2 regions of the [Pantoea] beijingensis genome follow, and region 1 is predicted to be linked to the other one. Evidence: predicted binding sites of a transcription regulator. Region 1 holds the regulator's gene; the other holds the start of a gene.
The links. The regulator CRP, encoded in region 1, controls carbon source genes, mostly activating them, when cyclic AMP is high. The targets are predictions, from matches to a motif close to ATGTGANNNNNNTCACAT.
Positions count from the first base shown of each region.

Region 2: rbsD (D-ribose pyranase) is a predicted target of CRP. The motif match lies at 1,595-1,612, and genes of this name have one in related genera.

Region 1 covers NZ_CP071409.1:367,541-371,428, forward strand. Annotated here, with positions in the region: gene J1C60_RS01560 (YccS/YhfK family putative transporter) at 1-1,351, opposite strand, end outside; gene crp (cAMP-activated global transcriptional regulator CRP) at 1,413-2,045, opposite strand; gene J1C60_RS01570 (OsmC family protein) at 2,444-2,848, shown strand; gene J1C60_RS01575 (phosphoribulokinase) at 2,917-3,786, opposite strand.
Region 2 covers NZ_CP071409.1:4,062,560-4,066,447, reverse strand. Annotated here, with positions in the region: gene kup (low affinity potassium transporter Kup) at 1-1,288, shown strand, start outside; gene rbsD (D-ribose pyranase) at 1,692-2,111, shown strand; gene rbsA (ribose ABC transporter ATP-binding protein RbsA) at 2,119-3,633, shown strand; gene rbsC (ribose ABC transporter permease) at 3,638-3,888, shown strand, end outside.

The DNA.
Region 1 (3,888 bases):
AATAACTTACCAGTGTGATTGTCAGCATCGCGAGCAGTACCCAACTATCTGCAACCTGCAAGCGCAGCGTTGCCGCAGCGATAATTAATCCGACTAGCGTACCCAGAGCACGGTGCTGAATGCGTACGCGGGTGGCGCTATAGCCGTTCTGACTGACGAACATAATTGTCATCAGAATCCAGTAAGGCTTAGGAATATTGAAAAATAGCGCCAGCGTACTGCCAATCACCAGCATGACGGCGAAACGTGTCGCCGTTCGCAATGCGGATGAGTTGAGTGAAAGGTAACTTTTCAGTGCCGGGATCAGCGGCAGTCGTCGTTGTCGATCTTCCATTAGATTACGTTGGTAAAGCGGGCGTTGGGTGCGCAGCACGCGCGCGATGCGACTGAAGTGGTAATAACAAAAATTGCCGACTGGGTTTTCACTGTTCTGTCGTGCGATTTTCTCCAGTGCCTGCAGCTGCTTATCCATACTAAAGCGCTCGGGTAGCCGATGGTAAAGAATATCATCGGCTAGCGTACGAAGCCGGGCCGCTATCGCCTGTGCATTCCAGCGAATCACCGCTTCAGCATGGCTGCGTTCAACCAGTTTTTGCACCTCATCCGGTAGCGACAGGCTGACGGCAATATGCTCCTGCAGATCGAGTGCCACTTGAAATGCACGCGTCAGTCGCTTATGACTGCTGTGGCGGTTTGCCGCCAGCATATGCATCTGCTGATAGCAGATGGTGATCAGGTCCACCGCTCTCTGCTGTCGTACTAACAGAGGTGGTAGTGCTTTTTCAGGGTCGGTGAGCTGTGTTAGCAAGCTATATTTTGCTTCACAGTAGTCGGCCAGTTCACGATAGAGCAGGCTGATCGTTTCGCGCATTGGTTGCTCTTTCCACAGCCAAAACCAGAACCAGTTAAATGCGCCATACCAGATTGTACCGAGTATATAGAGCAGGGGAGGCTCCCATACCGCCATGTGGCCAATAAGGCTGAGCGTAAAAATTCCGGCAATCAAGGACGCGGGGAGAAGCCGTGCATGTAACGGGCTAATTTCTCCGGTCACACCCAGCAGCATGGCCATAGCAAACAGGATTGCAGGCAAAGGGAGCTGGTGTTGCGTCATCCACTGGATCAGAAAACTACTGAGAGCAAATAAGCCACCGCCGATAATCAGCCGCTTAAAAAAGCGTTTGTGTGGCGTATCGAGCCCGGCAATATTGCAGCAGGCGGGGACTAACGAGAAGAGCAGTCCTTTTTGGAGATCGCCAAGCAGCCAGCCAATGGCCACCGGTAAACACAGCACTAGCGTCTGGCGCAGCGCATAGTTTATTTCAGGGTGATAAATGATTCTCCGCCACATCAGGTTATCGCAATATAAAAAAACGGCGTGATAGCAACATCACGCCGTGGGTCGGGATGAATTAACGTGTGCCGTATACAACAATCGTTTTGCCGTGTGCGGAAATCAGGTTTTGATCTTCCAGCATTTTCAGGATACGGCCGACGGTTTCACGCGAGCAGCCGACGATTTGACCAATCTCCTGACGGGTGATTTTGATCTGCATACCGTCTGGATGCGTCATGGCATCCGGTTGTTTAGCCAGATTGAGCAGCGTTTGCGCAATACGCCCCGTCACGTCAAGGAAAGCTAAATTACCTACTTTTTCTGAGGTGACCTGCAGGCGACGCGCCATTTGGGAAGAGAGACGCATCAGAATATCAGGATTGACCTGAATCAGCTGACGGAATTTTTTGTAAGAAATTTCAGCCACTTCACAGGCTGTTTTGGCCCGAACCCAAGCACTACGTTCCTGGCCTTCTTCAAAGAGGCCAAGCTCGCCAATGAAATCGCCCTGGTTGAGATAAGAGAGGATCATCTCTTTGCCTTCTTCATCCTTAATCAGCACTGCTACAGAGCCCTTCACGATGTAGTAGAGCGTTTCCGCCTTTTCACCTTGGTGAATCAGCGTACTTTTGGATGGATACTTGTGAATATGGCAATGTGACAGGAACCATTCGAGAGTCGGGTCTGTTTGCGGTTTGCCGAGAACCATTCGCTGTTATCCTCTATTGTAATCGTGCCCTAAATACAGGGAGGGTATTCCCTGCCAGGCGTTGAAATATTCAAGCGTTTTCCTATCAGGAATTTTATCCGGGCATCTGCTCATTATGTTGTCCCACTTTCGCCGGACTGATTACCCGTCATACTTCGGACTGCAAGTTTTTGGCTGCGTTGTCTTACATGTGGGTATACCCGCTTACCACCATCCTGCTACCCGTGCTCTTCAGGGTATATATGAGTTGGCAAAATATTACAACTTCGTTTGTAGCACAGCTTTCGCTAAGTGTCTCCTGTTGTCTCGCTTCAGCATGAAGTGAATTGCATAGCGTTGCCGTTTTTTCTTGTAAAGCGTAGTCTGAAGTCAACCGGACGAATCAGGAGATGAATGTTATGCAGGCGCGTGTAAAGTGGGTAGAAGGGCTGACTTTTTTAGGTGAATCTGCATCCGGGCATCAGGTGCTGATGGATGGTAATTCCGGTGATAAAGCGCCCAGTCCGATGGAGATGGTATTAATGGCCGCGGGGGGATGCAGTGCAATTGACGTGGTTTCCATCCTGCAAAAAGGGCGCCACGACGTGGCTGACTGTGAAGTGAAATTGACGTCCGAGCGGCGCGAAGAGGCACCGCGTCTTTTTACCCACATTAATGTGCATTTTATCGTTAGTGGCGCCGGATTGAATGATAAAGCGGTGGCACGCGCGGTCGACCTGTCGATAGAAAAATATTGCTCGGTGTCGCTGATGCTGGGTAAAGGTGTAGAGATCACGCACAGCTATGAAGTCATCGAACTGTAATATAGCCCGCAGGGCGGATTGCGATCCGCCACTGCAGTGTTCCTGCCAGCCTTGGCTGGCTTGACGAGTTACTCAATTTTTTTCCCTTCAATCAGACGCTTAACCAGCGGCCCCATGATCAATTCCATCGCCAGCCCCATCTTGCCTCCCGGTACCACCAGAGTATTAATATGGGAAATGAACGATCCCTGGATCATCGCCAGCAGGTAAGGGAAATCAATGTCCTCCAGCCCACGGAAATGGATCACCACAAAGCTTTCATCCAACGAGGGAATATCTCGTGCGGCGAAGGGATTTGAGGTATCGACGGTCGGCACGCGCTGGAAGTTAATGTGGGTTCGTGAAAACTGCGGCGTGATGTAATTGATATAATCTTCCATGGATCGTACGACAGAATCCATTACTGCCTCACGCGAATGACCGCGCTCGCTGGTGTCGCGAACCAGTTTCTGGATCCATTCCAGGTTAACGATCGGCACTACGCCCACCAGCAGATCGACTTTCTCCGCCACATTGTGCTGCTGGGTTACCACGCCACCGTGCAGCCCTTCATAGAACAGCACATCAGTGGGTTCCGGTAGCGGTTGCCACGGCGTAAAGGTGCCAGGCACTTGATTCCACGGCACGGCTTCATCGTACGTGTGCAAATATTTACGTGAGTTACCGCGACCACTGCGGCCATATTCGCTAAAGGTTTCTTCCAGTAGCCCGAAGTCGTTTGCTTCCGGTCCGAAATAGCTAATATGGCGCCCTAAATCACGAGCTTTACGGATTGCCAGATCCATTTCCGGACGGGTATAGCGATGAAAGCTATCACCTTCCAGTTCGGCTGCATGCAAATTAAGCTGCTGGAAGATTTTGCGGAAGGCGAGGCTGGTCGTCGTGGTTCCTGCGCCGCTTGAACCCGTGACCGCAATAACCGGGTGTCTGGATGACATAATAGAACTCCCTGAGAAAATTCGGGCGAAGTGCATTGTTATCACGTTTAGCGCAGCAAAGTCATCTCCGTCGCTTTTTGATGCAAAAAAAGCAACACAGTG
Region 2 (3,888 bases), 410 kb from region 1:
GTTACAAGCCATGAATCCTTCCTGGGCCGTTCATTTCTTTGTGCAATACAAGCAGATCTCTTTCTTCGCTCTCGGTGCCGTCGTATTGGCGATTACCGGCGTTGAGGCACTGTATGCGGATATGGGGCATTTTGGTAAGTTCCCTATTCGGCTGGCATGGTTCTCTGTTGTGGTACCGGCGCTGGTACTGAACTATTTTGGTCAGGGAGCGTTATTGTTGAAGCATCCTGAGGCGATAAAAAACCCATTCTTTTTGCTGGCACCCGACTGGGCGCTCATCCCATTACTCATTCTGGCCACGTTGGCAACGGTTATTGCATCACAAGCTGTGATTTCTGGCGTATTCTCCCTCACTCGGCAGGCCGTGCGATTAGGATATTTGCCACCCATACGCATCGTTCATACGTCGGAAAATGAGTCGGGACAAATCTATATCCCGGTGATTAACTGGATACTCTTCTTTGCGGTGGTGATTGTTATCGTGAGCTTTAAGCACTCCAGTAATCTTGCGGCGGCTTACGGTATTGCAGTTACGGGAACCATGGTTTTAACCTCGATCCTGAGTTGCACCGTAGCGGTAAAAAACTGGCACTGGAATCGCTATCTCATTGCGCTGATTCTGGTGATGATGTTGTGCATTGATGTACCACTATTCTCTGCCAACCTGGTGAAAGTGTTCTCGGGTGGCTGGTTACCGCTAAGCCTGGCGCTGGCGATGTTTATTGTGATGACAACCTGGAAAAGTGAACGCTTCCGTTTATTGCGTCGTATGCATGAACACGGTAACTCCCTTGAGGCAATGATCGCTTCGCTGGAGAAATCGCCACCGGTTCGTGTACCGGGTACCGCGGTTTATATGTCGCGTGCTTTGAACGTTATTCCTTTTGCCATGTTGCATAATCTTAAACATAACAAAGTTTTACATGAGCGTGTGGTGCTGCTGACGTTGCGTACGGAAGATGCGCCCTATGTGCATAACCTGCGTCGTGTCAGTATTGAGCAGCTTTCGCCCACCTTCTGGCGCGTGGTGGCAAGCTATGGCTGGCGAGAAACGCCCAATATGGAAGAGATTTTCCATCGCTGTGGGCTGGAAGGTTTGAGCTGCCGGATGATGGAAACCTCATTTTTCATGTCGCATGAGTCTCTCATTATTGGCGATCGTCCGTGGTATTTACGGCTGCGTGGAAAACTGTTCCTCGCACTACAGCGCAATGCTCTACGGGCACCGGATCAGTTTGAAATCCCACCAAACCGTGTGATTGAATTAGGCACGCAGGTTGAGATTTAACGGTGATATACCGGGAGAAGGCTGAAAACCCCCTTCCTGACGATTAGCACATCGCGTTAGCAATCTCGTGCAGCATTGCGAGATTGCTAACGATGGAAAGTTCTAAGCTGCAGTCGGCTTTTCCTGTCCCGTCGGCCGGTAAAACGCTTACCCTGCCCGCCCCCTGCATCAAGATCAGCCAGTGCGTGGCGGCGCAACGGTTCATCATTGTGTGCCAACTGCATTGCTAACACGCCGCTGTTTTATCGTCTTTTTTCATCTCACGTCTTTGTCCTAAACCAAATTTTAAACACAGAGAGCGAAACGTTTCGATGGCGATCACATTTTTATCATATTCCCGTTGTTTTCCGCCGCACTTTTTTTAAACTCATTGTTAGCGAAACGTTTCGCTCTGGAGTAAAAAATGAAAAAAGGCACCTTACTGAATTCTGAAGTTTCTTACGTGATTTCCCGTTTGGGCCATACCGATTGCCTGACGATTGGCGATGCAGGCTTACCTGTTCCTGTGGGCCCACAGCGTATCGATCTGGCGCTGACGCATGGTATACCCAGTTTTATGCAGGTCACCGAAGCGGTAACGCAAGAGATGCAGGTAGAAAGTGCCCTCATTGCGGAGGAAATTAAGCAGCACAATCCGCAGCTTCATAACGAACTGATCGCACATCTTGAACGATTGCAACAACACCAGGGAAAACCTATCAGTATCCGTTATATCAGTCATGAACAGTTCAAATTACAAACACAACGCAGTCAGGCTGTCATTCGCAGCGGGGAGTGTTCCCCGTATGCGAATGTCATCCTCAGTGCTGGCGTGACATTCTGAGGTTGATATGCAACCGTTACTGGAACTGAAAGGTATTGATAAATCTTTTCCGGGCGTAAAAGCGCTCTCTGGCGCCGCGTTGTCCGTTTATCCTGGCCGCGTTATGGCACTGGTCGGGGAAAATGGTGCCGGTAAGTCGACAATGATGAAAGTGCTGACCGGTATTTATCAGCGTGATGCCGGATCGCTGTTGTGGTTGGGTAATGAAACTCGCTTCAATGGACCAAAGGCTTCACAGGAAGCGGGTATCGGTATTATTCATCAGGAACTTAATCTGATCCCCCAACTCAGTATCGCGGAAAACATTTTTCTGGGACGTGAGTTTGTTAATCGTTTTGGTCGTATTCAGTGGAAAAAAATGTATGCCGCCGCTGATGTATTACTGAAACGACTCAATTTGCGCTTTAACAGCCACAAGCTGGTTAGCGAGCTCTCTATTGGCGATCAGCAGATGGTTGAAATCGCTAAAGTGCTGAGTTTCGAATCGAAAGTCATCATTATGGATGAGCCAACCGATGCCCTGACGGATACCGAAACGGTTTCGTTATTTCGCGTTATTAACGAATTAAAAGCGCAAGGCTGCGGTATTGTTTATATCTCGCATCGAATGAAAGAGATTTTCGAAATCTGCGATGACGTCACCATCTTCCGTGATGGTCAGTTCATTGCAGAGCGAGCGGTCACTACGCTGAGTGAAGAGTCGCTTATTGAAATGATGGTTGGCCGCAAACTCGAAGAGCAGTATCCACGGCTGGATAAAGCGCCCGGTGAGATCCTGCTTAAGGTTGAACACCTTAGTGGTCCTGGTGTTGATGACGTCAGTTTCACATTGCGTAAAGGAGAGATTCTTGGCGTGGCGGGGCTGATGGGTGCGGGGCGTACGGAACTGATGAAAGTGCTGTACGGCGCGTTACCACGTACTGGCGGTAACGTTACGCTTGATGGGCACAGCGTTGTAGCCCGCACGCCTGAAGAAGGGTTGGCGAACGGCATCGTGTATATCTCTGAAGATCGCAAGCGTGATGGATTGGTGTTGGGCATGTCAGTGAAAGAAAACATGTCGCTAACCGCTCTGCGTTATTTCAGTCACGCGGGTGGACGCCTGAAGCATGCTGAAGAGCAACTGGCCGTAGGCGATTTTATTCGCCTCTTCAAGGTAAAAACACCGTCTATGGATCAACCGATTGGCCTACTTTCCGGTGGTAATCAGCAAAAAATTGCCATCGCGCGTGGACTGATGACTCGCCCGAAAGTACTGATTCTGGATGAGCCTACACGCGGCGTGGATGTTGGCGCGAAGAAAGAGATCTATCAACTTATTAATCAATTTAAAGAGGAAGGGCTTAGCATCATCTTAGTCTCATCTGAAATGCCAGAGGTATTGGGCATGAGCGATCGTATTCTGGTGATGCATGAAGGTCGTCTCAGCGGCACTTTCCCGATAGAACAGGCCACGCAGGAGGCCCTTATGGCTGCGGCCGTGGGTAAGCAACACAGCGAGGAGTTAGTCCATTATGAGTAGCCAAATGTTACCTGCACGCCGTCGTATGATAAGCAAAGCCTGGTTGCTGGAACAAAAATCGCTGATTGCCTTAATTGTGCTGATCGCTATCGTTTCTAGCCTGAGCCCCAGTTTTTTTACGCTGAATAATCTGTTCAATATCCTGCAACAGACATCTGTTAACGCCATTATGGCGGTTGGAATGACGCTAGTTATTCTCACATCCGGTATTGATCTTTCCGTCGGCTCATTGCTGGCGCTAACCGGCGCGGTGGC